Regions from separate parts of the Streptomyces sp. NPDC107500 genome, predicted to be linked through region 3. Evidence: predicted binding sites of a transcription regulator. Region 3 holds the regulator's gene; each other region holds the start of a gene.
The links. Region 3 encodes HrcA, which represses chaperone genes, less so after heat shock. Its sites were predicted from a motif close to TTNGCACTCNGNNNNNCNGAGTGCNAA; they were not measured.
Positions count from the first base shown of each region.

Region 1: the regulator HrcA is predicted to act here: its motif matches at 2,664-2,690, upstream of groL (chaperonin GroEL).
Region 2: the regulator HrcA is predicted to act here: its motif matches at 5,327-5,353, upstream of groES (co-chaperone GroES).

Region 1 covers NZ_JBVJPF010000008.1:399,802-409,596, forward strand. Annotated here, with positions in the region: gene ACZ67M_RS31055 (NADH:flavin oxidoreductase) at 1-657, opposite strand, end outside; gene groL (chaperonin GroEL) at 876-2,501, opposite strand; gene ACZ67M_RS31065 (cold-shock protein) at 2,832-3,035, opposite strand; gene ACZ67M_RS31070 (MoaD/ThiS family protein) at 3,474-3,749, opposite strand; gene thrC (threonine synthase) at 3,836-5,128, opposite strand; SAM riboswitch class I at 5,146-5,293, opposite strand; gene ACZ67M_RS31080 (glucosyl-3-phosphoglycerate synthase) at 5,448-6,392, shown strand; gene ACZ67M_RS31085 (alpha,alpha-trehalose-phosphate synthase (UDP-forming)) at 6,455-7,843, shown strand; gene otsB (trehalose-phosphatase) at 7,960-8,844, opposite strand; gene ACZ67M_RS31095 (DUF3263 domain-containing protein) at 8,891-9,124, opposite strand; gene ACZ67M_RS31100 (extracellular solute-binding protein) at 9,185-9,795, opposite strand, start outside.
Region 2 covers NZ_JBVJPF010000003.1:680,577-690,371, forward strand. Annotated here, with positions in the region: gene ACZ67M_RS14670 (contact-dependent growth inhibition system immunity protein) at 1-213, opposite strand, end outside; gene ACZ67M_RS14675 (RNase A-like domain-containing protein) at 235-2,232, opposite strand; gene ACZ67M_RS14680 (hypothetical protein) at 2,595-2,735, opposite strand; gene groL (chaperonin GroEL) at 3,117-4,739, opposite strand; gene groES (co-chaperone GroES) at 4,872-5,180, opposite strand; gene ACZ67M_RS14695 (polysaccharide deacetylase family protein) at 5,478-6,206, opposite strand; gene ACZ67M_RS14700 (polysaccharide deacetylase family protein) at 6,203-7,168, opposite strand; gene ACZ67M_RS14705 (class I SAM-dependent methyltransferase) at 7,259-8,440, shown strand; gene ACZ67M_RS14710 (RNA polymerase sigma factor) at 8,462-9,712, opposite strand; gene ACZ67M_RS14715 (YciI family protein) at 9,771-9,795, opposite strand, start outside.
Region 3 covers NZ_JBVJPF010000001.1:560,157-569,951, forward strand. Annotated here, with positions in the region: gene ACZ67M_RS02455 (SpoIIE family protein phosphatase) at 1-1,253, shown strand, start outside; gene hemW (radical SAM family heme chaperone HemW) at 1,345-2,577, shown strand; gene ACZ67M_RS02465 (DUF3097 domain-containing protein) at 2,733-3,533, opposite strand; gene ACZ67M_RS02470 (MBL fold metallo-hydrolase) at 3,568-4,302, opposite strand; gene hrcA (heat-inducible transcriptional repressor HrcA) at 4,474-5,490, shown strand; gene dnaJ (molecular chaperone DnaJ) at 5,491-6,627, shown strand; gene ACZ67M_RS02485 (nitronate monooxygenase) at 6,727-7,812, shown strand; gene ACZ67M_RS02490 (16S rRNA (uracil(1498)-N(3))-methyltransferase) at 7,809-8,558, shown strand; gene ACZ67M_RS02495 (hypothetical protein) at 8,628-9,143, shown strand; gene ACZ67M_RS02500 (S41 family peptidase) at 9,216-9,795, shown strand, end outside.

The DNA of each region.
Region 1 (9,795 bases), on a different contig from region 3:
GGCGGCCACGATCTCGGCGGCGAACCGGGTGCGGGCCACGGGGTCGCCGCCGTAGGCGTCGGTGCGGCGGTTGGTGCCGGACCACAGGAACTGGTCGACGAGGTAGCCGTGGGCGCCGTGGATCTCCACGCCGTCGAAGCCGATGCGCTCGGCGTCCGCGGCGGCCTGGGCGAAGGCGCCGATGACGTCGTCCAGGTCGCGCCGGGTCATGGCCGTGCCCGTGACCTCGTCCTCACCGATGCGCAGCCCGGACGGGCCGACGGCGGGGGCGTCCGCGAAGGGCGGCTGGCCGGCCTTGCGCACCATGCCGATGTGCCACAGCTGGGGCACGATCGTGCCGCCCGCCGCGTGCACCGCCTCGGCGGCCTTCGCCCACCCGGCGAGCTGCTCCTCGCCGTGGAACCGGGGCACCCGGCTGCTCTGCCCGGCGGAGTCGTGACCGACGTACGTCCCCTCGGTGACGATCAGGCCGACCCCGGCGGCGGCCCGGCGGGAGTAGTACGACACCACGTCCTCACCGGGGACGCCGCCCGGGGAGAACATCCGGGTCATCGGTGCCATCGCGATGCGGTTCGGCACGGTGAGTCCGTTGATGGTGGCCGGGCGGGCGAGGAGCTGGGCGGCGCGGGAGGCGGCCTCGACGGGGGTGACGGTCACGTGGGGGCTCCTTGGTGGGGGGGTACCAGGTGGTATGTGCGTGTGCATAGACACTCTCCACCGTGAACCCCGCATCCACCAGCCCTCATTCCGCCCACCGCGCCCGCCGGGGCGTGATCCGGCCCACAGCCCGGGGACAACGCCGAGGGCGGCACCCCCCGTTCGGGGAGTGCCGCCCTCGGTTCGTGCGGGACGCTCGATCAACCGGAACCGGTCGATCAGAAGTCCATGTCACCGCCCGGCATGCCGCCCGGAGCACCGGCCGCGGCGGCCTTCTCCGGCTTGTCGGCGATGACGGCCTCGGTGGTGAGGAACAGCGCGGCGATGGAGGCGGCGTTCTGCAGCGCGGAACGGGTCACCTTCGCCGGGTCGATGATGCCCTCGGCGATCATGTCGACGTACTCGCCGGAGGCGGCGTTCAGGCCGTGACCGACCTGGAGGTTGCGCACCTTCTCGACGACGACGCCGCCCTCGAGACCACCGTTGACGGCGATCTGCTTCAGCGGGGCCTCCAGGGCGAGCTTCACGGCGTTGGCGCCGGTCGCCTCGTCACCCGTCAGCTCCAGCTTCTCGAAGACCTGGGAGGCCTGGAGCAGGGCCACGCCACCACCGGCGACGATGCCCTCCTCGACGGCCGCCTTCGCGTTGCGAACGGCGTCCTCGATGCGGTGCTTGCGCTCCTTGAGCTCGACCTCGGTGGCGGCACCGGCCTTGATGACGGCCACGCCGCCGGCCAGCTTCGCCAGGCGCTCCTGGAGCTTCTCGCGGTCGTAGTCCGAGTCGCTGTTCTCGATCTCGGCGCGGATCTGGTTGACGCGACCGTTGACCTGGTCGGTCGAGCCGGCGCCGTCGACGATGGTGGTCTCGTCCTTGGTGATGACGACCTTGCGGGCGCGGCCCAGGAGGTCCAGGGACGCGTTCTCCAGCTTGAGGCCGACCTCCTCGGAGATGACCTCGCCGCCCGTGAGGATGGCGATGTCGCCGAGCATGGCCTTGCGGCGGTCGCCGAAGCCCGGGGCCTTGACGGCGACGGACTTGAAGGTGCCGCGGATCTTGTTGACCACCAGGGTCGACAGGGCCTCGCCCTCGACGTCCTCGGCGATGATCAGCAGCGGCTTGCCCGACTGCATGACCTTCTCCAGGAGCGGCAGCAGGTCCTTGACGTTGCCGATCTTGGAGTTGGCGATCAGGATGTACGGGTCGTCGAGCGACGCCTCCATACGCTCCATGTCGGTGGCGAAGTACGCCGAGATGTAGCCCTTGTCGAAGCGCATACCCTCGGTGAGCTCCAGCTCCAGACCGAAGGTCTGGGACTCCTCGACGGTGATGACGCCTTCCTTGCCGACCTTGTCCATGGCCTCGGCGATCAGCTCGCCGATCTGGGTGTCGGCGGCGGAGATGGAGGCCGTGGAGGCGATCTGCTCCTTGGTCTCGACGTCCTTCGCCTGCTCGAGCAGGGCGGCGGAGACGGCCTCGACGGCCTTCTCGATGCCGCGCTTCAGGGCCATCGGGTTGGCGCCGGCCGCGACGTTGCGCAGGCCTTCCTTGACCAGGGCCTGGGCGAGAACGGTCGCGGTGGTCGTACCGTCACCGGCGACGTCGTCCGTCTTCTTGGCGACTTCCTTGACCAGCTCGGCGCCGATCTTCTCGTACGGGTCCTCGAGCTCGATCTCCTTGGCGATGGAGACACCATCGTTGGTGATCGTGGGGGCGCCCCACTTCTTCTCGAGGACGACGTTGCGGCCCTTGGGGCCGAGCGTCACCTTGACGGCGTCCGCGAGCTGGTTCATGCCGCGCTCGAGGCCGCGCCGTGCCTCCTCGTCGAACGCGATGATCTTGGCCATGTGAAGTGGTCCCTCCAGGACTGGGGGTGATTCCTTCGGACCGCGCCCGCGCCCGCGACGGACGGCTCGCCTGCCTCGTGGTTCCTTCCCCACCCGGCCTGCGGGCCTCACCGACCCGGTCCTTCGTTGTCACTCTCACCTTCAGAGTGCTAACGCCAATGATTAGCACTCGACCCCATCGAGTGCAAGCGCCTCCGGGGATCCGGGCCACCCTCTCCGCCACCCGCGAACACCGGGCCCGCCACGGTCCGGGCAGGCCGAAGGGCCCGCACCTCCGGGGAGGTGCGGGCCCTTCGGAGAAGAACCGTTTACTTGCGGTGGCCGAACGTCTCAGGCGCTGAGGCGAACCATGTCGGCCTGCGGGCCCTTCTGACCCTGCGAGATCTCGAACTCGACCCGCTGGCCTTCTTCGAGGGTGCGGTAGCCGTCCATCTGAATCGCGCTGTAGTGGACGAAAACATCCGCACCACCGTCGACCGCGATGAAGCCGTACCCCTTCTCCGCGTTGAACCACTTGACGGTGCCCTGAGCCATGCCTAACTCCCCTATTACTGGCCCTTGCACAGATCCGCACTTCGCGGACCCGGGTCAGACCTCACCCCCCACGACTGGGGGCGTGCGCCGGAACGCGTCGACCGCGGCTGAATGTATCTGTCCAACTGCCGTCTGCAACAGGTCAATCGGACGAGAAATCTGGACGTACCCGGTCCGGAATATGACGAGCTTTCCCCTGAATGTGGGTCAAGTCGGGGCACACAAAAGTCACAAAAGCCGCGAAACACACCCACACTTTGGCTACTTCTTGTCGGGCGGGCGGCAGGAATTCAAGGTTCCCGATGCCTTGATCGGGAGCGCGTTCCCCAACTCTACCGCGCTCAATCCAATGGAATTGCCCCCTCCGCTTCTCTCACGGAGGGGGCAATTCGATGAACTCTGCGTCACCGCGATTACCTGCGGTAACGAAAAGGCGGATCAGCCGCCGGCGACCGCCGGGATGATGGAGACGCCCGCGCCGTCCGGGGTCGCGGTCTCCAGGCCCTGCTCGAAGCGCACGTCGTCGTCGTTGACGTAGACGTTGACGAAGCGGCGCAGCTTGCCCTGGTCGTCCAGGACGCGGGCGGCGATGCCGGTGTGGTTCTTCTCCAGGTCGGAGATGACCTCGCCGAGATTCGCGCCCTCGGCACTGACCTCGGCCTGGCCACCGGTGTAGGTGCGCAGGATGGTGGGGATGCGGACGTTGACGCTCACTTGAACCTCCGGTCAGGTGACTTGGCTAGGGGCGCGGGGAACTGCGCGACCAGCCCCCACGGCCCGCAGACGACATACAAGCTGTCCTACGCGAGTCCGGCCTCGCGGAACGAATCCAGGTTGGGACGAATGGTCGCGGTCAGCCCGGTGCCCGCCACCGCGTCCAGCGTCTTCAGACCATCGCCGGTGTTGAGCACGACGGTGGTCAGCGACGGGTCCAGCGCGCCGCTCTCGACCAGCTTCTTCGTCACCCCCACCGTCACACCACCGGCGGTCTCCGCGAAGATGCCCTCGGTCCGGGCGAGCAGCTTGATCGCGTCCACGACCTGCTCGTCGGTGACGTCCTCCACCGCACCGCCCGTGCGGCGCGCGATGTCGAGGACGTAGGGGCCGTCGGCGGGGTTGCCGATGGCCAGCGACTTGGCGATGGTGTCCGGCTTCTGCGGGCGCACCACGTCGTGGCCGGCCTTGTACGCCGTGGAGACCGGGGAGCAGCCCTCGGCCTGGGCGCCGAAGATCTTGTACGGCTTGTCCTCGACCAGACCCAGCTTGATCAGCTCCTGGAGCCCCTTGTCGATCTTCGTGAGCTGGGAACCGGACGCGATCGGGACGACGATCTGGTCGGGCAGCCGCCAGCCGAGCTGCTCGCAGATCTCGTACGCGAGGGTCTTGGATCCCTCGGCGTAGTACGGCCGCAGGTTGACGTTGACGAAGCCCCAGCCTTCGCCGGCCGGGTCGCCGATCAGCTCGGAGCAGAAGCGGTTCACGTCGTCGTAGTTGCCCTGGATGCCGACCAGCTCACCGCCGTAGACGGCGGCCATGACGACCTTGCCCTGCTCCAGGTCGTGCGGGATGAACACGCAGGAGCGGAAGCCGGCCCGGGCGGCGGCGGCGCCGACGGCGCCGGCCAGGTTGCCGGTGGAGGAGCAGGAGAGGGTGGTGAAGCCGAAGGCGCGGGCGGCCTCCAGGGCCTGGGCGACGACGCGGTCCTTGAAGGAGTGCGTCGGGTTGCCGGAGTCGTCCTTGACGTAGAGGCCGCCGGTGACGCCCAGCTCGCGGGCCAGGTTGTCGGCCTTGACCAGCTTGGTCCAGCCCGGGTTGATGTTCGGCTTGTCGGCCACGTCGGCGGGGACGGGCAGCAGGGGGGCGTAGCGCCAGATGTTCGCGGGGCCCGCTTCGATCCGCTTGCGCAGCTCCTCGGTGTCGTAGGCCGAGAAGTCGTAGGCGATCTCCAGCGGGCCGAAACACTCCTGGCAGGCGAAGAGCGGGCCGAGCGGGACGCGGTGGCCGCACTCGCGGCAGCTCAGCGCTGCGGCGGGGCCGAGGTCGACGGTGCCGTCGGTGGAGTTCGTGGGGGTTTCGGCAGTCTGCACAGCCATGGAGGCGAGGCCCTTTCTCCTCATCTTTCTCACGACGCATCTCGCCGTGAGACGGATTTGGCACCTTCCCTAGCCGGGAGCCTCGCCACGTCCGTGTGACAAGAACCGACTGGAGGGTTGCCGGGGCTTCATCGGGCCGTTTCCCTCTGCCCCTCTGGATGAGCGGTATGAAGTTGTTGTCCTTCGCGGTACGCGCGGTGACCCCGGCATGCGGGGGTCCTGCGCGTTGTTCAAGACTGTAACCGAAGGCCAGGACGGTTGAGATAGTCGTCCGTACCGCGAGATGGATCACAACTGATCACGAAGGAGTCCTGGGACCGTGCTGGAAGAAGTCGAGCGCTGGCTGAGCGCGCGTTCCTGGTCCGCCGGGGACCGGCCGATCCGGCAGCTGCTGGCCGCCAAACAGGCCACCGGGCAGACGGTCAGCGTGGTGCTCCCGGCCCTCGACGAGGAGGCGACGGTCGGCGAGATCGTCACGGTGATCCGCCGCGACCTGATGGACCGGGCTCCGCTGGTCGACGAGATCGTGGTCGTGGACTCCGGGTCGAGCGACCGTACGTCGGAGGTGGCCGCGGCGGCGGGCGCGCGCGTCGTGCACCGCGACGCGATCCTGCCGCGGGTCCCGCCGGTGCCGGGCAAGGGCGAGGTGCTGTGGCGTTCGCTGCTGGTCACCGGCGGCGACATCGTCTGCTTCGTCGACGCCGACCTGCGCGAGTTCTCCGCCGACTTCGTCTCCGGGATCGTCGGCCCGCTGCTCACGGAACCGGACGTGCAGCTCGTCAAGGCGATGTACGACCGCCCCCTCGGCACCACTCCCGGCCAGGGCGGCCGGGTCACCGAGCTGGTGGCCCGCCCCCTGCTCAACCTGCACTGGCCGCTGCTGGCCGGCTTCGTGCAGCCGCTCGGCGGCGAGTACGCGGCCCGCCGCTCCCTGCTGGAACGGCTCCCCTTCCCCGTCGGCTACGGCGTCGAGCTGGGCATGCTGGTCGACGCCCTGCACCTGGTCGGCCTGGACGCCCTCGCCCAGGTCGACGTCGGCGTCCGGCGCCACCACCACCAGGACGGCCAGGCCCTGGGCCGCATGTCCGCCGCGATCTACCGCACCGCCCAGCTCCGCCTGGCCCGCGGCCACCTGGTCCGCCCGACCCTCACCCAGTTCGAACGCGGCCCCTCGGGCTTCGAGCCCCGCACCCACGCCGTGGACACGGAGGAACGGCCACCGATGAGGGAGATCGCGGAGTACACGGCGCGGCGGGTGGCGTGATCGGCACCGCTGTGGTGTGCGACCACGTTTGAGCATTTCGGGGCCGGGCTAGGTTGAGGCGTATGGCTTCAAGCTTCGGTGCTGCTCAGGTGCTGGTCGCCTCCAATCGGGGGCCGGTCTCGTACGAGGTGCGTGAGGACGGGTCGCTGCACGCGAAACGCGGGGGCGGCGGCCTGGTCTCCGGGCTGTCGTCGATCGGCCCGGACGCGGGGGCGCTGTGGGTGTGCTCGGCGCTCGGCGACGGCGACCGCGAGGCGGTGCGGCGCGGGGTCGGCGAGGACGGCGTGCGGATGCTGGACGTGCCGGCGGACGTGCACGCGGACGCGTACAACGGGATCGCCAACTCGGTGCTGTGGTTCGTGCACCACATGCTCTACCAGACGCCCGTGGAGCCGGTCTTCGACGCGGAGTTCCGGCGGCAGTGGGCCTCCTACGAGGCGTACAACCGGGCCTTCGCCGAGGCGCTGGCCGAGGAGGCCGCCGAGGGCGCGGTCGCGATCGTGCAGGACTACCACCTGACGCTGGTGCCGGGGATGCTCCGCGAGCTGCGGCCGGACCTCAGGATCGGCCACTTCTCGCACACGCCGTGGGCGCCGGTCGACTACTTCCGGCTGCTGCCGGACGACATCGCCGAGCAGGTGCTGCGCGGCATGCTCGGCGCCGACCGGCTCGGGTTCCTCACCCGGCGCTGGGCCGACGCGTTCACCGCGTGCTGCGACGCCCTGGTGGGCGGGCTCGGCTCCACGGAGACCGGCGTGCACGGGCTCGGGGCGGACGCGGACTTCCTGCGGAAGCGGTCGCACGAGGCGGACGTGGACGAGCGGATGGCGGCCCTGCGGGAGGAGATCGGCGAGGGCCGACGCACGATCGTGCGGGTGGACCGGACCGAGCTGTCCAAGAACATCGTGCGCGGGCTGCTGGCGTACCGGGAGCTGCTGGCGACGCGGCCTCAGTGGCGGGAGCGGGTGGTGCACGTCGCGTTCGCCTACCCCTCGCGGCAGGACCTCGCCGTGTACCGCGACTACACGGCCGAGGTGCAGCGGGTCGCGGACGCGGTCAACGCGGAGTTCGGCACGGCCGGCTGGACGCCGGTCGTGCTGCACGTGAAGGACGACTTCGCGCGGTCGCTGGCGGCGTACCGGCTGGCCGACGTGGCCCTCGTCAACCCCGTGCGGGACGGGATGAACCTGGTCGCGAAGGAGGTGCCGGTCGTCTCCGACGAGGGGTGCGTGCTGGTGCTGTCGCGGGAGGCTGGGGCGTACGAGGAGCTGGGCGAGGACGCGGTGGTGGTGAACCCGTACGACGTGTCCGGGACGGCGGAGGCCCTGCACACCGCGCTGTCCGTCCCCGCGGCGGAGCGTGCCGAGCGCTCGAAGCGGCTGGCCGCGGCGGGTACGGCGCTGCCTCCGGCGCGGTGGTTTCTTGAGCAGTTGAGGGCGTTGCGGGGCTGAGAGGGCGAGTGCGCTGCCCGGCGTAGCGGGGTGCCGCCTGCGCCCGCCCGTGCCGCCCCAGCGGCACGACTGCCCGCAGGCGGCGGCGGGGGCGCCCCAGGCGGCGGCGGGGGCCGCTAGGCGAGGCGCGCGGCCAGGGCGCGCAGGAGTCGCACCACGCCCGTCGGGCCGTCGTCGACCACCACGTCGGCCCGCTTTCTGAGGTCCGGGACCTCGTCGCTGCCGCTGCACACCAGGAGGCCCGGGGTGCCCTCGGTGCGGAGTACGTCGACCGCCGCGAAGGCGGGGAGGTCGCCGAGGTCGTCGCCGGCGTAGAGGACGGACCCGGCGTCCGTGTCGCGGACGTAGGCCCGTAGCGCGGCGCCCTTGTCCATGCCGGGCGGGCGCAGTTCGAGGACCATGCGGCCCGGTTCGACGATGAGGCCGTGCCGGGAGGCCAGGTCGGTGAGGGGGACGCGCAGGACGTCGAAGGCGGCCTGCGGGTCGGGGGCACGGCGGGTGTGGACGGCGACCGCGTGGCCCTTCTCCTCGGTCCAGGTGCCCTCCCCCGCCCCGGACCGCTCCAGCAGGGCCGGCAGCTCCGCGCGGACGGCGGCGACGCCGGGATGCGGTTCGGGCGTGGTGAGGGTGCCGGTGGCGGCGTCCCAGCGTTCGGCGCCGTAGTGGCCGAGGACGACGAGGTGGTCGAGGCCCGGGACGTCCGCGAAGCCGCCGTGCCGGACGGCGACCTCGGCCGGGCGGCCGGTGATCACCGCGACGGCGGCGACCTTCGGGGCGAGGGCCGCGAGCGCCGGTACGGCGTCCGGGTGGGCCCGCGCCCGGTCGGGGTCGGCGACGATCGGGGCCAGCGTGCCGTCGAAGTCCAGCGCGATCACCGCACGGCCGGGGTCGGTGAGGAGCGCGTCGAGCCCCGCGCGTCCGGCCGCCGTCGAAGGGGTCGGCAGGTGGTCCGGCGAGTCGGCACGGGAGTCGGCACGGGTGGAGTCCTGGTGGCTGCCCATACCGCGAACCTATCCCGCCGGCGCGGACGGCAACCTCGTCACCGCCTCACCGCTCCGCGCGGCGGGACTCCCGTATCCGGCGGAGGCGGTTGACCGTGACCGGGTCGGTGGCCAGGGCGCGGGGGTCGTCGAGGAGGGCGTTGAGGAGCTGGTAGTAGCGGACGGGGGCCAGGCCCAGCTCCTCGCGGATCGCGCGTTCCTTGGCGCCGGGGCCGGGGAAGCCGCGGCGCTCCAGTGCGAGGATGCCGCGCTCCCGCTCGGCCAGCTCTCCCAGGTCCATGTACGGCACCGTAGCGCCCGCCACCGACAGCGCTGCCCGCGAGGGCTTGTCGCGAGAGTCCTACTCCGCGCTGCCCACCCGCATCGCGGTCCCCTGTATCTGGGCGAGCACCTCCTGAGGGCTGCCGCCGGGGGCGACCGCCTGGCCGATCCGCTTCTTGACGTCGGCGCTGACCGAGGCCCAGGAGGTCTTGCCGACCGGGTACAGCTCGGAGAGCAGCAGTTCGTCCAGGAACGGCTTGAGGTTCTTGTCCTCGGCCGCGGTGCTCATGGCCTGGGAGGCGGAGGTGGTCACCGGCAGCAGGTCGTACTCGCGGGAGAAGTCGAGGACGTTCTCGTCGCTGTAGACGAAGTCGAGGAAGTCGCCGATCTCCTCCTGGTGGCCGTTCTTCTTGAAGGCCGTCATCCAGTCGGACACCCCGAGGGTGTTCTGGCTCTCCCCGTCGGCGCCGGGGGTCGTCACCATGCCGTACTTCACGCCCTTGTCGGAGGCCATCTTCATGAGCGAGGGGTGGCCGTTGAGCATGCCGACGTCCCCGCCCGCGAAGGCGGCGAAGGCGGCGGCGCGGTTGAGCTTGCCGGGGGCGACCGGGCCGGTGAGACCCTTGGCGACCAGTTCGTCGCGCAGCCAGGTGAACGTGGTGACGTTCTGCGGCGAGTCGACGGAGTACG
Region 2 (9,795 bases), on a different contig from region 3:
CTCGGAGAACAGACCGACGGAGAGCAGGTCGTCGATCTGCCGAACCGCCGTCGCGGCGCGCCCGGGGTCACGTGCGGCCATCCTGAGGTAGGCGGACAGGGCGGGTCCCGGAGCTTCCGCGGTGTCGGAGAACGTGAAATCCACGTGGGCGTATGCCGCCAGCAGGTCGCTGAGTTCGTAGAATCGTTGCCCTGGCGGAAGTGCCTGACTCATCAACTGCTCCAAGGATGCGTTCTACGGCTGGGGGAACGAGGTGAGGACGCGGTAGCCGGACGGTGCCGACGGGTCGGCCTTGAGGATCACCCGGACTCCCTTCACCCATTGTGTGGGCTGCCCGTGAGTGAAGTCGTAGCGGGTGAGATGCAGGCCCGTGTTCTCGTTGAACTTCCCTTCCAGCCGTAGTGGCCCTTTGGCGCCCTTGGCCAGCCAGGCCGATATCTTCCGCTGATTTTCTGCCGTGGTGAGAGTCTTGTCAGTGAAATATTGTGCCGTTTTGACGTCGACGTAGCGTGAGTCAGCGGTCAGGCCGGCGTCTTCCCGCAGGCGCTTTCGCATACCGGCGATGGTCTTGTCGACGTGCTTGTCGATGGTGTGGGCTCTGCTCCTGCCGCCGAGGCTCTTGCCCTCGTCACCGGGGACATCCGCACGGTGCTCGGGCTTCGTGCGCCCCTTCCTCTTACTCCGGGGCCACGCGTTGTAGTCACCGCCGGCGCCGTTCGTAGCGCCCAGCCCCATGAGGAGGAGCCCGGACGAGCCCAGGACACCGGCGGCGAGGGCGGCCTCGGTGGTCAGGGCGCCGGCCACTCCGCCTCCTGCGAGCGCGAGCGCGCCGGGCGGAAACAGCGCCAGCAAGGAGAGCAGGAGGAGCGCGAAGCCGAGATGGGTCAGGAGGGTGTCCAGCGCGTCGAGCAGGTGCAGCGTCCGGATCGACCTGCCTTCGGGGCCCGCCTCGCCGAGCCCGTGCCACAGCAGAAAGGTTCCCAGGGCCGCCGCTCCCAGTGCGGTTCCGAGGCGGAAGCGGTGCGCGGCCAGCAGTTCCGCCACGGGTTGCGCCGTCACGGCCCGCCAGGTGCGGAGCAGGACGGTGAGCTGGTAGGCGATCCAGGCGAGGGCGGCGATGCCGAAGCCCATCAGGATCTTCGGTCCCGGGCCGGTGGTGAAGAACTCCTGGAGGCCGGCCGTGGCCTTGAACGTGCCGACGCCCAGGTACAGCAGTGAGGGCACCACGAGTACGCACGGGATGAGCAGGAGCCACCGGTCCCGGGGACGACGGGCTCTTCGGGCCGCTTCCCACCACGTCCGGAGGTTGACCTCTCGCCAGGCTCGCTGGTTGTCGGACGCGTCCATCCGAGCGGTGATCCCGGCGACCACACGTCGGAGATCTTCGGTGTCGTCGGCAGGAGCCGAGGTGGCGGCGTACAGCAGGGAACGCCGGAGCCTGACGTAGCGCAGCCCGACCAGCAGGCTCCATGGCGGACGCCAGGACGTGTAGCGCAGCAAAGCCGCGACGCTGTCTCCATCGGCGTGTTCGGAGGAGAGCAGTACGCCGGGCACCGCTCTCTTGCCCCGGTGGAGCCGGCGCAGGTCGACGACCAGGGCGATGGCCAGGCACACCAGTGGTGCCGCCCACGCCTTCGCGTCCAGGTCGTCGAGCCACTGTCCGGCCTGGCTGCCCGGTTCCCGCGCGGCGTAGTTGTTCACCGTGTGGTGGAAGGCGGCCGCGGCGACGGGGACCACCGACAGCAGGCGTGCCCAGCCGCGTGCACGCCAGAGCAGTCCCACCCCGAACCCCGCCAGGGTCGACAGCACCAGGTGCTGGAAGGTCTCCGTGACCGGGGGACCGGCCGTGGCCAGTTGGCTGAACGGTGCGGGCAGCCAGGACGTGAGCACCTGACCAAGGCCCGGAACGTAGGGTGGCGACAGGCTGTCGGGGATGATCCAGCCCTCGCCGCGCGCCATCGCCCGGTCCGCGTCCAGGCCGAATCGGAGGACCGCCTCCAGCAGCCCGAATCCGGCCCCCAGCGCCCCACCCAGAACCGTGAAGTCTGTCAACCCCCACTGACGGCGAATCCGGAGGCTGCACCCCGCCAGCAGCAGCGGGGCCACCTTGATCAGTTCCTCCACCCACGGCGCCACCGTGTAGCTGGTGGTGTTCACCACCGTGATCAGCGACTGCCCCGACTGGTCCGCGTAGAGACGGGTGTAGGCAAGCTGCACCAGCGCTGTGATCACTCCACACGCGTATGCCCCCACCGCAAAGGCGAGCAGTACGGTCGGCAGCCGCACCGACCGGGTCGGCCACGAAACGACGTACAGCTGTAACGCGCCCCATACAGCCGCCACCGCCATCATCAACGTCACACCAGGCCCCCCGCCGGAACAACCATTGATTCGCGAATGTGAACCTGATGCTATGGACTCAACTACCGCCACAGCAAGCGACTTGGTACACATTGCGTCCGCCTCGGCCTTGGGAGCAACAGGCCGCCGATGCGGTGATCTCTCCGAGAGTCACCGGGACCGGCTGGCAGGATGGGATACGGACCGTGGGGCCCGGTGCGCAAGTGGTGAAGGAGTGAGCCGGGAGTGACTGTTTAGGGGACGCCGGGGGTGGGGTCGGGGCCTCGCTGGACCGCGTACGGCTGCTGAAGGATCTCCAGACGCCGGCCCGCCTGCTGGAGGACGACCCGCGGGCGCGGACCGACGACGAGGCGGAGTTGGCTGCTGGATGCCACTGAGCGGGGGGAGCTGTGGTTTGAGGAGCTGGACGGGTACACCGTGCCGCGTCCGCTCACTGTTATTTACCTCGGCAAGCGTGACGCCTCCCTCCGCTACAAGAACAGCGGGCTGCGCAAGCGGGACCAGTGGGAGCAGGAGCGGGTGCTGAAGCCGGCCCGTCTGACGGACGGGCGGGGGCCCGAGCAGTTCTCACGGAGTCGGTGAGGTTCGTCAAGGGGATCGCCCCGTAAGGGGCGCGGGGAACTGCGGGAGCAACCACGACGGTGCCGCACCCGGCACCGAACCCGCCGGGGCAGACGCGAACCCGGTAGCAGGTCAACGCACGGTGCCCAGCACCCCCGTAGGGGCACTGGGCACCGTTCAGCTCAGCGCAGCGCCTAGTGGGCGTGGCCGTGGCCGTGGCCCGTCTCGGCCGGCTCCTCTTCCTTCTTCTCGACGACCAGGGTCTCGGTCGTCAGGAGGAGGGAGGCGATGGAGGCCGCGTTCTCCAGGGCGGAGCGGGTGACCTTCACCGGGTCGATGACGCCGGCCTTGACCAGGTCGCCGTACTCGCCGGTGGCGGCGTTGAAGCCCTGGCCCTTGTCCAGCTCGGCGACCTTGGAGGTGATGACGTAGCCCTCCAGGCCGGCGTTCTCGGCGATCCAGCGCAGCGGCTCGACGGCGGCGCGGCGGACGACCGCGACACCGGTGGCCTCGTCGCCGGTCTTGCCGAGGTTGCCGTCCAGCACCTTGACGGCGTGGACCAGCGCGGAGCCACCACCGGAGACGATGCCCTCCTCGACCGCGGCGCGGGTCGCGGAGATGGCGTCCTCCAGACGGTGCTTGCGCTCCTTCAGCTCCACCTCGGTGGCGGCGCCGACCTTGATCACGCACACGCCGCCGGCCAGCTTCGCGAGGCGCTCCTGGAGCTTCTCGCGGTCCCAGTCGGAGTCCGTGGACTCGATCTCGGCCTTGATCTGGTTGATGCGGCCCTCGACCTCGTCGCGCTTGCCGGCACCGTCGACGATCGTGGTGTCGTCCTTGGTGACGGTGATGCGGCGGGCGGTGCCGAGCACGTCCAGGCCGACCTGGTCGAGCTTGAGGCCGACCTCCTCGGAGATGACCGTGGCGCCGGTGAGGACCGCCATGTCCTGGAGCATCGCCTTGCGGCGGTCGCCGAAGCCCGGGGCCTTCACCGCGACGGCGTTGAAGGTGCCGCGGATCTTGTTGACGACGAGGGTGGAGAGCGCCTCGCCCTCCAGGTCCTCGGCGATGATCAGCAGCGGCTTGGAGGCGTTGGACTGGATGACCTTCTCCAGCAGCGGCAGCAGGTCCGCGATGGAGGAGATCTTGCCCTGGTTGATCAGGATGTACGGGTCCTCGAGGACGGCCTCCATGCGCTCCTGGTCCGTCACGAAGTACGGCGACAGGTAGCCCTTGTCGAAGGCCATGCCCTCGGTGAAGTCCAGCTCCAGACCGAAGGTGTTGGACTCCTCGACGGTGATGACACCGTCCTTGCCGACCTTGTCCATCGCCTCGGCGATCAGCTCGCCGACCTGCTGGTCCTGGGCGGACAGTGCGGCGACGGCGGCGATGTCGGACTTCTCGTCGATCGGCCGGGCCGTGGCGAGGAGGTCCTCGGACACGGCGGCGACGGCCGCGTCGATGCCCTTCTTCAGCAGCGCCGGGGAGGCGCCGGCGGCGACGTTCTTCAGGCCCTCGCGGACCAGCGCCTGGGCGAGCACGGTGGCGGTGGTGGTGCCGTCACCCGCGATGTCGTTGGTCTTGGTCGCCACCTCCTTCACCAGCTGGGCGCCGAGGTTCTCGTACGGGTCCTCGACCTCGACCTCGCGGGCGATGGTGACGCCGTCGTTGGTGATGGTGGGGGCGCCGAACTTCTTGTCGATGACGACGTTGCGGCCCTTGGGGCCGATCGTCACCTTCACGGTGTCGGCGAGCTTGTTGACGCCGCGCTCGAGGGCGCGACGGGCGTCCTCGTCGAACTTCAGGATCTTCGCCATGGGAGCGTGAGCCCTCTTCCGGAAATCTTGGGGTTATACGGCACTGCGCCCCTGACGTCCCGGCTTTTTATGGTCGCGGGAGCCAGGGGCGCAGCTGGAAAGCAAGGTGCTTCGGTGAAGTAAGAGCTACTTCTACTTCTCGACGATCGCGAGCACGTCGCGGGCCGAGAGGACGAGGTACTCCTCGCCGTTGTACTTCACCTCGGTGCCGCCGTACTTGCTGTACAGCACGACGTCGCCGACGCTGACGTCGAGCGGAAGGCGGTTGCCGTCCTCGAAGCGGCCCGGGCCGACGGCCAGGACGACGCCCTCCTGGGGCTTCTCCTTGGCGGTGTCCGGAATGACCAGGCCCGAAGCCGTGGTCTGCTCGGCGTCGAGCGGCTGGACCACGATGCGGTCCTCGAGCGGCTTGATGGCAACCTTGGAGCTGGTGGTCGTCACGATCCGACCTCCCCCTTCGGAGATCTCACGGGGTTAACTGTCTGAGGTGGCGACCAGGTGGATCCGTCGTCGCGGGTGCCGGACCTGCCCGTCGCGTAGTTGGCACTCTCCAGTGGGGAGTGCCAGAGCCGAGACTATGACTGCGATTAGCACTCGGTCAAGCGGAGTGCCAATGCCTGCGGCGCGTCGGCCGGGTTTTTGCGTGAACGCCGGTCTGAGGAGCGCGCCCGGCGTGGGTGTGGGCCTCGCTGGGGGCTGCGCCCCCAGACCCCCGTTTCGGCCTGGACGGCCTCGTCCTCAAACGCCGGACGGGCTGGAAGTGAGGTAGTCGTTCAAGTTGCCCACCTTCAGCCCCTGCTCCTCGATCGTCTCCAGCAAACGCTCCGTATGGTCCGCCAGGTCCACGGTCACGATGTCGCCGGGGTGCAGGCGGTGCTCGCCACGGGTGTAGGTGAGGTGGCCGTCGGCGTTCAGGGACGCCCGCCACATGACCACGGCCGTGACGCCGCAGTCGGCGGCGGCGCGCAGGGTCGTCGTGTCGTACGTGCCGTACGGCGGGCGGAAGAGGTGGGGGCGGACGCCGAAGCGGGATCTGAGCTTGGTCTGCTGGCCGCAGATCTCGGCGCGCTGGCCGGCGTAGGGCAGGCCCCGCAGGGAGCGGTGGTCGAGGGTGTGGTTCTGCAGGCTCGCGCCCACCGAGCGCAGCCCGGCGAAGTGGCCGTACGCCGGTCCGGCCACGCTGTCGGTGAGGAACAGGGTGACGGGGAGGCGCCGCTCGCGGACCAGGGCCGTGAAGCGGGGGTCGCGCTCGGCGCCGTCGTCGTAGGTGAGGAAGACGACCCGGTCGGTGGTGCGGACGTGGTCCACGACGGGCGGGAGGTTCCGGTTCTGGTCGCCGCTCCGGTCGCCGCCCCGGGCCGGTTCCCCGGCGGCCGGGTGTCCGGCGGGGCCGGCGAACTGGGCGCAGCCGGTGAGCAGTACGGCGGCCAGGGCGGCCCCGGCCGGCCGGAACCGCCCTCGCCTCACAGGTAGTCCTCCAGGCGGGCCACCGCGTAGCCCTCGGCGGTGATCCGGTTCAGGAAGCGCCGGGCCATGTCGGTCATCGTGCCGTCCCAGTCCTCGCGGCCCCGGAAGTGGGTGAGGACGATGTCCCCGGGGTGCAGCTCCCGGTCCCACTCGCGGTACTCCCAGTGGTCGACGAACACCTCCTCGCTCCAGATGGGCGCGTACTCGATGCCGCAGGTCTTCGCGGCGCGCAAGGTGTCGCGGTTGTAGTTGCCGAAGGGCGGGCGGAAGAGGACGGGGCGCTTGCCGTAGCGCTTCTCCATGACCTCCTGCATGCCGCAGATCTCCCGCTTCTGCTCCGCGTAGGAGAGGCCGGGGAGGTAGGGGTGGCTCAGGGTGTGGTTGTTGAGGGTGACCCCGCGGGCCTGCATCTTCTTGAAGTAGCCGTAGTCGTCCTTGATCTCCTCGTCGGTGAGGAAGACGGTGTACGGGATCTTCAGCTCACTCATCATCCTCAGGAACGCCCGGTCCTTCTCGGCGCCGTCGTCGATGGTGAGGAAGACGATCTTCTCCTTGGTGGGGATCGTGGTGAAGACCGGCGGGAGGCCGTCCTCCTCCTGGCCCTCGACCTCGAAGCCGTCGCGCGCCTTGATCTCCGGCTTCTTCGCGGGGGGCGCGGGGGCGGCCAGCGGGACCCTTCTGAGGTCCCAGCGCTTGGCGGCGGCGACCCGGGCGGCCTGGGCCGCGCCCAGTCTCGACGCGTACGCGTCGAGCGCGCGGGCCGGGGGTGCCTGGAGGGGCTCCTGGCCGTGGGCGCCCCGGACGTCCGAGGTGTCCTGCGCACAGCCGGCGGCGAGGGCGGCCACGGCGAGGACGGCGGTGGCGGCGGTGACGGTGACGGCGCGTCCGCGCGGTCCGGGGGCAGTCGCCGCTCGCAGCACCCGCGACGCCCGGCTTTTGTCATTTTGTACGACTGCTCGCATGGTGCCGGATCCTCGCAGTCCCGGACCGCCGGACCCCGTCCGACACCGCGCCGGAGGCACACCGTCCACCGACTGGCCCACAATGAGGCGGTGAACGACCTCGACGCCCTGCTCTCCCTGCTCACCCCCGAAGGCCGCGCCCTCCTCGACGAGGTGCGCGACACCGACCCCGCGCGGGAGTTGGCCGTCGCCACCCGGCTGCGCCGCGAGCACCCGGCCGCGCTCGTGTCGGCCGCGCTCGGGCAGGCGCGGCTGCGGCAGCGGGCGGCGGCGAAGTTCGGGGCCGGGGACGCGGGGCGGATGTTCTTCACGGCCAACGGCGTCGAGCAGTCCACGCGGGCGAGCGTGGCGGCGTACCGGGCGGAGCGGTTCGCGGCTCTGGGCGTCACCTCCGTGGCCGACCTGTGCTGCGGGATCGGGGGCGACGCGATCGCGCTGGCCCGGGCCGGCATCCGGGTGCTGGCGGTGGACCGCGACCCGGCGACCGCTGCCGCGGCGCGCGCCAACGCCGAGGCGCTGGGGCTGGCCGAGCTGATCGAGGTGCGCGAGGCGGACGTCGAGGCGGTGGACACCAGCGGGTACGACGCGGTCTTCGTCGATCCGGCCCGGCGCGGCGGCAGGGGGAGGATCTTCGACCCCGAGGCGTACTCGCCGCCGCTGTCCTGGGCCGTCGGCGCGGCCCGTACGGCCTCCCGCGCCGCCGCGCTGAAGGTGGCGCCCGGCATCCCGCACGAGGCGGTGCCGGAGGACGCCGAGGCCGAGTGGATCTCCGACGGCGGGGACGTGAAGGAGGCGGTGCTGTGGTTCGGCGGCGCGGCGGGGGCGGTGCGGGCCACGCTGCTGCCCGGACCCCGCACCCTGCCCGGCACCGGCCTGCCCGACCCGGAGGTCCGCGCACCCGGCCGGTACCTGTACGAGCCGGACGGCGCCGTGATCCGCGCGCATCTGGTCGCCGAGGTCGCCGAACAGGTCGGCGGCGGGCTGCTCGACGCGACCATCGCCTACGTCACCGCGGACGAACTGCTGCCGACGCCGTACGCCACGGCGTACGAGATCACCGACCTCATGCCGTTCAACGTGAAGAAGCTGAAGGCACTGCTGCGGGAGCGCCGCGTCGGCACGCTGACCGTGAAGAAGCGGGGGTCCGCGGTCGAGCCGGAGGAGCTGCGGCGGAAGGTCAAGCCGCAGGGGCCGAACGCGGCGACCGTGTTCATGACCCGGGTCGCGGGAGCGCCGACGATGCTGGTCGGTCAGCCGGTGCGGAAGCCGTAGGAGCTTTCCGGCGGACAGGCCCTAGCCGCACTCCTCCGCCCGGCGGACCAGCAGTTCGCGCTCGCGTTCGTTGCGGGTCAGGGACGCGGCCCGCTCGAACTCCGCGCGCGCCTCGGCCGGGCGGTCCAGGCGGAGCAGGAGGTCGCCGCGGACGCTGGGGAGCAGGTGGTAGTCGCGCAGGGCCGGTTCGGCGGCCAGGGCGTCGACGACGGCCAGCGCGGGGGCCGGGCCCTCGGCCATCGACACGGCGACCGCGCGGTTGAGTTCGACGACCGGGGACGGGGCGCGGGCGGCGAGCAGGCCGTAGAGCGCGGCGATGCGCGGCCAGTCGGTCTCCTCGTAGCGGTGTGCCGTCGCGTGGCAGGCGGCGATCGCGGCCTGGAGGACGTACGGACCCGGGGCGCAGGAGCCGGCCGTGGCGTGGGCGTGGTCGAGGGCGGTGATGCCGCGGGCGATGAGCAGTCGGCTCCAGCGGCGGCGGTTCTGGTCGCGCAGGAGGACCGGCTCGCCGTCGGGGCCGGTGCGGGCGGCGGTACGGGATGCCTGGAACTCCAGCAGCGCCGTCAGACCGTGCACCTCGGGTTCCTTCGGCATCAGGGCGGAGAGGACGCGGGCCAGGCGCAGGGCGTCCTCGCACAGGGCCGGGCGGAGCCAGTCGTCGCCCGCGGTGGCCGCGTACCCCTCGTTGAAGATCAGGTAGATGACCTCCAGGACGGAGCCGAGGCGGGCCGCCCGGTCCGGGCCGTACGGCACCTCGAAGGCGACGTTCTTCGTGGCCAGGGTGCGTTTGGCGCGCACGATGCGCTGCGCGACCGTCGGCTCCGGGACGAGGAAGGCACGGGCGATCTCGGGCGTGGTCAGGCCGCCGAGCAGCCGCAGGGTCAGGGCGATGCGGGCCTCGGCGGAGAGCACCGGGTGGCAGGCGGTGAAGACCAGCCGCAGCAGGTCGTCGTCGATGTCGTCCGGGTCGGCGGGCTCCACCGGCGGCGTCTCGGCGGGCAGCTCGCGGCCGATCTCCGCGAGCTTGCGGGCGTAGGTCTCCCGGCGCCGGATCAGGTCGACGGCGCGGCGGCGGGCGGTGGCCATGAGCCAGGCGCCGGGGTTGTCGGGCACGCCGTCCCCCGGCCACTGCTCCAGGGCGGCGACCAGGGCGTCCTGCGTGAGTTCCTCGGCGATGCCGACGTCCCGCACGAGCCGGGCGACGCCGGCGACGACGCGCGGGGTCTCCAGTCGGAAGACGGTCTCCAGGGCCTCGGTGGGCTGCGGTTCCACAGCCCACCATGCAACACCCTCGGGGCGGCCGGGCAAAACGGTGCTCAGCCCTTGACGGTCAGCCTTCCATCAACTGGCGCACC
Region 3 (9,795 bases):
TGGCCGGGCAGCTCGACGAGGACCTGGTCGCCTCGCTCACCGGCCAGCTCGTCGTGCCGCGGCTCGCCGACTGGTGCGGGGTGTGGCTGGAGGACGAGTCCCTGGGCCGGGGCGCCTGGAGCGACGACCCCGGCACGGCCGTGGGCGCCCGGCTGGCCCGCGTGTGGCACGCCGGCGAGGGCCACATCGACGAACTGCGCCTGGCCCTGGAGAAGGACCCGCCCCGCGCCCGCGACCCCTGGCGCTCCGGCCCCGTCGGCCACCCCTGGCCCGCCGAGGCGCTCGGCCCGCACGGCGCCGCGCTCGCCTACCGCCTGGTCGCCGGGGGCAGGCCGCTGGGCACCCTGGTCATCGGACGGGCCGGCACCGCGGGCTTCCCCGACGAGATCACCGGCCTGGTCGAGGACCTCAGCCGCCGCGTGGCGCTCGCCATCGGCGCCGCCCGCCAGTACGCGCGCCAGGCCACCATCAGCGCCGTCCTCCAGCGCGGCCTGCTGCCCGGCGCCGTCGCCGAGATCCCCGGCGTGCGCAGCGCCTTGGTCTACGAACCCTGCGACAAGGGCGGCCCCAGCGGCGACTTCTACGACCTCTTCCCGGCCGGCGACGGCCGCTGGTGCTTCGCCGTCGGTGACGTCCAGGGCAAGGGCCCCGAGGCCGCCGTCGTCATCGGCCTCGCCCGGCCCTGGCTGCGGCTGCTCGCCCGCGAGCAGTACGGCGTCCCCGACGTCCTCGACCGCCTCAACCAGCTCCTCCTCGACGACGCCACCGAGGCCGCGGACGCGGCCGCCCGCGCGCTGGTCGCCGTCGGCGGACCACCGGTTGCCCCGGGCGACGGACCGCAGACCCGCTTCCTCTCCCTGCTCTACGGCGAACTGGAACCCTTCGAGGGCGGCGTCCGCTGCACCCTCGCCTCCGCCGGGCATCCGCTGCCGCTGCTCCTCGGACCCGACGGCGCGGTGCGCGCGGTCGCCGCGCCGCAGACCCTGCTCGGCGTCGTCGAGGACGCCACGTACGCCAGCGAGACCTTCGAGCTGCGGTCCGGCGAGACCCTGCTCTGCGTCACGGACGGGGTCACCGAGCGGCGCAGCGGCTCCCGCCAGTTCGACGACGGGGACGGGCTCGCCGCGGCGCTCGCCGGGTGCGCCGGGCTCGACGCCGAACTGGTCGCCGAGCGCATCCGGCGGCTGGTGCACGAGTTCGGGCCGCGGCCCCCGGAGGACGACCTGGCGCTCCTGGTGCTCCAGGCCGAGTAGCGGCCGGCGGGCCGGGCCGTCACGGGCCGGGCCTTCGCTGGCCGAGCGGCCGCAGGACGGGCAACCGTTCCTGTACGGGACAATGGAACGCATGCCCTCCGCACTCCCCGACGGCGAACCCGTCCCCGCCGATGGTGCCCTGCCCGCGTCCGCGCTCACCGGGGCCGCCGACCGCCCCCTCGGCTTCTACCTGCATGTGCCCTACTGCGCGACCCGCTGCGGCTACTGCGACTTCAACACCTACACCGCGACCGAGCTGCGCGGCACCGGCGGCGTCCTCGCCTCCCGCGACAACTACGCCGGGACACTCGTCGACGAGATCCGCCTGGCCCGCAAGGTGCTCGGCGACGACCCGCGCGAGGTCCGCACGGTCTTCGTCGGCGGCGGCACCCCCACCCTGCTGCCCGCCGGGGACCTGGTGCGGATGCTGGGCGCGATCCGCGACGAGTTCGGCCTGGCGCCGGACGCGGAGGTGACGACGGAGGCCAACCCCGAGTCGGTCGACCCCGCCTACCTGGCCACCCTCCGCACGGGCGGCTTCGACCGGATCTCCTTCGGCATGCAGAGCGCGCGGCAGCACGTCCTGAAGGTCCTGGACCGCACGCACACCCCCGGCCGCCCCGAGGCCTGCGTCGCCGAGGCCCGCGCCGCCGGATTCGACCACGTCAACCTCGACCTGATCTACGGCACCCCCGGCGAGTCCGACGACGACTGGCGGGCCTCCCTCGACGCCGCGCTCGGCGCCGGGCCCGACCACGTCTCGGCGTACGCCCTGATCGTCGAGGAGGGCACCCAGCTCGCCCGGCGCATCCGGCGCGGCGAGGTCCCGATGACCGACGACGACGTGCACGCCGACCGGTACCTGATCGCCGAGGAGACCCTCTCGGCGGCGGGCTTCGACTGGTACGAGGTGTCGAACTGGGCCACCTCCGACGCCGGCCGCTGCCGCCACAACGAGCTGTACTGGCGGGGCGCCGACTGGTGGGGCGCGGGGCCGGGAGCCCACTCCCACGTGGGGGGCGTGCGCTGGTGGAACGTGAAGCACCCCGGGGCGTACGCCGGGGCGCTGGCGGCGGGGAAGTCGCCGGGGGCCGGGCGGGAGGTCCTCACGGACGAGGACCGGCGTGTGGAGCGCGTCCTGCTGGAGCTGCGGCTGCGGGAGGGGGTGCCGCTGTCGCTGCTGCGGGAGGCGGGGCTCGCGGCGTCCCGGCGGGCGCTGTCCGACGGGCTCCTCCAGGAAGGCCCCTACGCGGCGGGGAGCGCGGTCCTCACGCTGCGCGGGCGGCTGCTGGCGGACGCGGTGGTGCGGGATCTGGTGGACTGACCAGCCTGTTTCGCCCCCGCCGCCCCTACCCGTCCCGTCCCGGGGGCTCCGCCCCCGGACCCCCGCTCCTCAAACGCCGGAGGGCTGAAAGGCAGCCGGACAAGTCAAGAGACTGAGATGCAGCCGGACAAGTCGGAAGGGCTGGAAGACGTGACTTACGAGGTCACGAAGTCGATCAGTTCCTCCACCCGGCCCAGCAGCTCCGGCTCCAGGTCCTTGTACGAGCCGACCCGGGCCAGGATCGCCTGCCACACCGCCCCGGTGTTGTCGGCGGGCCAGCCCAGGGCCCGGCACACGCCCGTCTTCCAGTCCTGCCCGCGCGGCACCCGCGGCCAGGCGTCGATCCCCACGGACGACGGCTTCACCGCCTCCCAGACGTCGATGTAGGGATGGCCGACGACCAGGGCGTGCTCGCCCGTCACCGCCTCCGCGATACGGGACTCCTTCGAACCCGGCACCAGGTGGTCCACCAGGACGCCGAGCCGCGCGTCCGGCCCCGGGGCGAAGTCCGCGACGATCGACGGCAGGTCGTCCACACCGCCCAGGTACTCCACGACGACGCCCTCGACGCGCAGGTCGTCGCCCCAGACCTTCTCGACCAGCTCGGCGTCGTGCCGCCCCTCGACGTAGATGCGCCCGGCGCGCGCCACCCGGGCGCGTGCGCCGGGGACGGCGACCGAACCGGACGCCGTACGGGAGGGGCGTACCGGGCCGGACGCGGGCCGCACCAGCGTCACCACGCGCCCCTCCAGCAGGAAGCCGCGCGGCTCCATCGGGAACACCCGGTGCTTGCCGAAGCGGTCCTCCAGCGTCACCGTGCCCGCCTCGCAGCCGATCACCGCGCCGCAGAACCCGGTGCCGGGCTCCTCGACCACCAGGCCGGGGTCGGCCGGAACCTCGGGTACGGGCTGCGACTTCTTCCACGGAGGGGTCAGGTCGGCGGAGTACTGGCGCATTCTGCCGACGATACGAGGAATCCGCCGTTCGTGATCAGTGCGACACGCCGAAACGCGCGGCCAGCGCATCCCGTTGGGCCCGCACGAACGCCGCGTCCACCACCGCTCCGTGACCGGGGACGTACCGCGCGTCCGGGCCGCCCAGGTCGAGCAGCCGGTCCAGGGCCGCGGGCCAGTGCGACGGCACGGCGTCGGGGCCGGCCTGCGGTTCGCCGGACTCCTCGACCAGGTCCCCGCAGAACACCACCTCCGGGTCGCCCGGCACCAGCACCGCGAGGTCGTGGCCGGTGTGCCCGGGGCCCACGTTGGCGAGCAGGACCTGCCGCCCGCCGCCCAGGTCGAGCGTCCGCTCGCCGCAGACCTCGTGCGGCACGCGGACCAGCGCGTCGACCGACTCCTCCGCCCGCCGCTCGTCCAGCCCCTCCGCCACCGCGTCCGCGCGCAGCGCCTCCCGCCCGTGTCCGCCCGGCGCGAACACCGCGTCGGTGCCCACCGCGCCGTAGACCTCCGCGCCCGCGAACGCCGCGGCGCCGAGGACGTGGTCGAAGTGCGGGTGGGTCAGCGCGAGATGCGTCACACGGTGCCCGGTCAGCCGTTGCGCCCCCGCGCGCAACCTGGCGCCCTCGCCCAGGCTCGACCCCGCGTCGATCACCAGCGCCGCGTCCGTGCCGAGGACCAGCCCCGCCGTGCAGTCCCAGCCCGGCAGCCGGCACCGGCCCACCCCGGCCGCCACCCGCTCCCATCCCAGGTCTTCCCAAGTCACCTTCACGGCCACGACGCTATCGCCACACGGTCCCGCCGCACGTCGGCGTGGCCCCGGCCTTGCCGGGGGCGTACCCCACGGCCGTACACTGGGCCGGGGAAGTCTGGCACTCGCGCGCCGTGAGTGCCAGGACGGACCGGCAGGGCAGCGGACGACGACTTCTGGAGGTGTGCGCGGATGCTCAGTGAACGCAGGCTCCAGGTACTGCGCGCCATCGTCCAGGACTACGTCGGCACCGAGGAGCCGGTCGGGTCCAAGGCCCTCACCGAGCGGCACAACCTCGGCGTCTCCCCGGCCACCGTGCGCAACGACATGGCGGCCCTGGAGGACGAGGGCTTCATCGCCCAGCCCCACACCAGCGCCGGGCGCATCCCGACCGACAAGGGCTACCGGCTGTTCGTCGACAAGCTGGCCGGCGTCAAGCCCATGACCGCGCCCGAGCGGCGCGCCATCCAGAACTTCCTGGAGGGCGCCGTCGACCTCGACGACGTGGTGGCCCGCACGGTGCGGCTGCTCGCGCAGCTGACCCGGCAGGTCGCCGTCGTGCAGTACCCCTCGCTGACCCGCTCGACCGTGCGGCACGTGGAGTTGCTGGCCCTCGCGCCCGCGCGCCTGATGCTCGTGCTGATCACGGACACCGGCCGGGTCGAGCAGCGGATGGTCGACTGCCCGGCGCCGTTCGGCGAGGCGTCCCTCGCGGATCTGCGCGCGCGGCTCAACAGCCGCGTCGCGGGCCGTCGTTTCACCGACGTGCCGGGTCTGGTCGAGGAACTGCCGGATGCCTTCGAGGCCGAGGATCGCGGTACGGTCTCCACCGTGCTCTCCACTCTCCTGGAGACGCTGGTCGAGGAGAACGAGGAGCGGCTGATGATCGGCGGCACCGCCAATCTGACCCGCTTCGGGCACGACTTCCCCCTGGTGATCCGGCCGGTGCTGGAGGCGCTCGAGGAGCAGGTCGTGCTCCTCAAGCTGCTCGGCGAGGCGAAGGATCCGGGCGTGACCGTGCGAATCGGTCATGAGAACGCCCATGAGGGACTCAACTCCACGTCCGTCGTGTCGGTGGGCTACGGTTCGGGCGGCGAGGCGGTTGCCAAGCTCGGCGTGGTCGGACCGACCCGCATGGACTACCCGGGAACGATGGGAGCGGTACGCGCAGTGGCACGGTACGTCGGACAGATCCTGGCGGAGTCGTAGGTGGCCACGGACTACTACGCCGTACTCGGCGTGCGCCGCGACGCGTCCCAGGACGAGATCAAGAAGGCGTTCCGGAGGCTCGCCCGCGAGCTGCACCCGGACGTCAACCCCGATCCGAAGACCCAGGAGCGGTTCAAGGAGATCAACGCCGCCTACGAGGTGCTGTCGGACCCGCAGAAGAAGCAGGTCTACGACCTCGGCGGCGACCCGCTCTCGCAGGCCGCCGGCGGCGGCGCGGGCGGCTTCGGCGCGGGTGGCTTCGGGAACTTCTCGGACATCATGGACGCGTTCTTCGGTACGGCGTCGCAGCGCGGGCCGCGCTCGCGCACCCGCCGCGGCCAGGACGCGATGATCCGCATCGAGGTCGAGCTGGACGAGGCGGCCTTCGGCACGACCAAGGACATCCAGGTCGACACCGCCGTCGTCTGCAACACCTGCAACGGCGAGGGCGCGGCGCCCGGCACCTCGGCGCAGACCTGCGACATGTGCCGCGGCCGCGGTGAGGTCTCGCAGGTCACCCGGTCCTTCCTGGGCCAGGTCATGACCTCGCGGCCCTGCCCGCAGTGCCAGGGCTTCGGCACCGTGGTCCCGACCCCGTGCCCCGAGTGCGCGGGCGACGGGCGCATCCGCTCCCGGCGCACCCTCACCGTGAAGATCCCGGCCGGTGTGGACAACGGCACCCGGATCCAGCTCGCGGGCGAGGGCGAGGTCGGCCCCGGCGGCGGCCCGGCCGGCGACCTGTACGTCGAGATCCACGAGCTGCCGCACTCCACCTTCCAGCGCCGCGGCGACGACCTGCACTGCACGGTCACCATCCCGATGACGGCGGCGGCCCTCGGCACGAAGGTGCCGCTGGAGACGCTCGACGGCATGGAGGAGATCGACATCCGCCCGGGCACCCAGTCCGGCCAGTCGGTCCCGCTGCACGGCCGGGGCGTCACCCACCTGCGCGGCGGCGGCCGCGGCGACCTCATCGTCCACGTCGAGGTCACCACCCCGACCAAGCTCGACCCCGAGCAGGAGCGCGTCCTGCGCGAACTGGCCGCCCTGCGCGGCGAGGAACGGCCGCAGGGCCAGTTCCAGCCGGGGCAGCAGGGGCTGTTCTCCCGGTTGAAGGACGCGTTCAACGGGCGCTGAGGCGGGTGGCCGTCGGCCGGTCGGGATGCGGATGCTCCTGGCGTATGCCGACGGAAGCCCGGATTCGGACTTGTTCGGAGGACGTGACAACATGCGGTCATGTCCTCCGCACTGACCGATCTCTTCCCCTACCCGATCGTGCAGGCGCCGATGGCGGGCGGCGTCTCCGTGCCGCGGCTCGCCGCCGCGGTCTGCGAGGCGGGCGGGCTGGGATTCCTGGCCGCCGGGTACAAGACCGCGGACGGGATGTACCAGGAGATCAAGGAGCTGCGGGGGCTGACCGCACGCCCCTTCGGCGTCAACCTCTTCATGCCGCACCCGGAGACCCCCGACCCGGCGGCCGTCGGCGTGTACGCCCACCAGCTGGCCGGCGAGGCCGCCTGGTACGAGACGGATCTCGGCGACCCCGACAGCGGCCGGGACGACGGCTACGACACCAAGCTCGCGGTGCTGCTGGACAACCCCGTGCCGGTGGTCTCCTTCCACTTCGGCGTCCCGAGCACCGAGGTCGTCGACTCCCTGCACCGCGTCGGCACCTTCGCCCTGGTCGCGGCGACCACCGCGGACGAGGCCCGCGCCGTGGAGCGGTCCGGCGCCGACGCGGTGATCGCGCAGGGTGCCGAGGCGGGCGGCCACCAGGGCACCCACCGGGACAACCCGGAGACCGGCGGCGCCGGCACCGGCCTGCTGTCGCTGGTCGCCCAGGTCCGGGAGGCGGTGAGCCTGCCCATCGTCGCCGCCGGCGGCATCATGCGCGGCGGTCAGATCGCCTCGGTCCTCGCGGCCGGCGCGAGCGCGGCCCAGCTGGGCACCGCCTTCCTCGCCACCCCCGAGTCCGGCGCGCACGACCTGCACAAGCAGGCGCTGACCAACCCCCTGTTCGTGCGCACCGAACTGACCCGCGCCTTCTCCGGCCGCCCCGCCCGCGGCCTGGTCAACCGCTTCCTGCGCGAGCACGGCCCCTACGCCCCCGCCGCCTACCCGGACGTGCACCACCTCACCGCCCCGCTGCGCAAGGCCGCGGCCAAGGCGGGCGACGCGCAGGGCATGGCCCTGTGGGCGGGACAGGGCCACCGGATGGCGCGCGAGCTGCCCGCCGGACAGCTGGTGGAGGTCCTGGTGGCCGAACTCGCCGCCGCCGGGACAGCGTTGTCGCACTACGCGACGGGAGGCGCGGGCCGATGACGGCACCGGTGTTCGTGGTCGACGCCCTCGGCCCGGCGGACCTGACGGCGGGGGAGTACGTCCTCGACGGCCCCGAGGGACGGCACGCCGTCTCCGTGAAGCGGCTGCGGCCCGGTGAGGACGTCGTCCTCACCGACGGACGCGGACACTGGGCCGAGGGCGTGGTGAAGGCCGCCGAGGGCAAGGACCGCCTGGTCGTCACGGACCTGGAGACGGTCCACGAGGAACCGCCGGAGCAGCCCCGGATCACCGTCGTCCAGGCCCTGCCCAAGGGCGACCGGGGCGAGCTGGCCGTGGAGACGATGACCGAGGTCGGCGTCGACGCGATCGTGCCCTGGGCGGCGTCCCGCTGCATCACGCAGTGGAAGGGCGAGCGCGGCCAGAAGGCGCTCGGCAAGTGGCGCGCGACGGCCCGCGAGGCCGGCAAGCAGTCCCGCCGGGTCCGCTTCCCCGACGTCGCGGACGCGGCGACCAGCAAGCAGGTTGCCTCACTTCTGGCCACCGCCGACTTCGCCGCCGTACTCCACGAGAGCGGCGACGAACCCCTGGCCGCCGCCGAACTCCCCGCCTCCGGCGACATCGTGCTGGTGGTCGGCCCCGAAGGCGGCGTCTCGCCCGAGGAGTTGGCCCTCTTCGCCGAGGCCGGCGCCCGGCCCTACCGCCTGGGACGCAGCGTCCTGCGCACCTCCACCGCGGGCACCGCGGCGACCGCCGCCCTGCTGACCCGCACCGGCCGCTGGTCCTGACGGCGCCCGTCGCCACCGTGGCCGTATGCCCCCTACCGCCCGCCCCGGACCGGTGGGAGGCTGCCCTCCATGGGGGCATTGAGGCGGATTTGGCGTGTGGCTCCGGTGGCCGTCGGCGCGGTCGTCGCCGTCGGAGGTGTCGTCGCGTGCGAACCGGGCGGGCTCAGCTCCGCGACCGTGGCGTACACGACCGACCGGACCATGACGCGTGAACTGGAGCGGCAGAAGGCCGACGTGCGGTGGCTCACCTGCACCGCGAACACCGAGGGTGACGGCTCCACCGCGTCGCCGAGCGAGGAGACCGTCGCCTCCGTCGACTGCGACGGGGAGACCGACGACGGCAAGAAGATCACCATCGACGGCAAGGTGACCCGCGTCGTCAACGGCGCCTGTGTGCGCGGCGACCTCAAGGCCGCGGTGGACGGCAAGGAGTGGTTCCGGGTCAAGGGGCTGGGCAACTGCGACGCCACCAGCGCCCCGCCCGCGAACCGCCCCTCCCAGCAGCAGCCCGGGCCCACCGTGACCGTCACCCGGACCATCTGGTGCCCGGACGACCCGCACTGCCGCCCGGTCGAGGGCAAGTAGTCCGCCGGGCCGGCGACCGGCAAGTGATCCAAACCTCTGTCGGCGGACCGCGCCGCTGCATAGGGTGAGGGGGTGACACAGCCCGCAGCGCCTGCCTACCTCCGCTTTCCGCACCCGCACGGCGAGTTGGTCGCCTTCACCGCCGAGGACGACGTGTGGCTCGCCCCGCTCGACGGCGGCCGGGCCTGGCGGGTCAGCGCCGACAACGTGCCGGTGAACCACCCGCGCATCTCGCCCGACGGCACCACCGTCGCCTGGACCTCCACCCGGGACGGCGCCCCCGAGGTGCACGTCGCGCCCGTCGACGGCGGCCGCGCCCGGCGCCTCACCCACTGGGGCAGCATCAGGACCCAGGTGCGCGGCTGGACCCCGGGCGGCGAGGTCCTCGCCCTCAGCACCTACGGACAGGCCAGCCTGCGCCGCAGCTGGGCCCGCGCCGTCCCGCTCGACGGCGGACCGGCCGCCACCCTGCCGTACGGCCCAGTGGGCGACGTCGCGGACGGGCCGCACACCGTGCTGCTGTCCGCGCCGATGGGCCGCGAGGCCGCCTGGTGGAAGCGCTACCGGGGCGGTACGGCGGGCAAGTTGTGGATCGACCGCGAGGACGACGGCGAGTTCGTCCGCCTGCACGACGGCCTCGACGGCAACATCG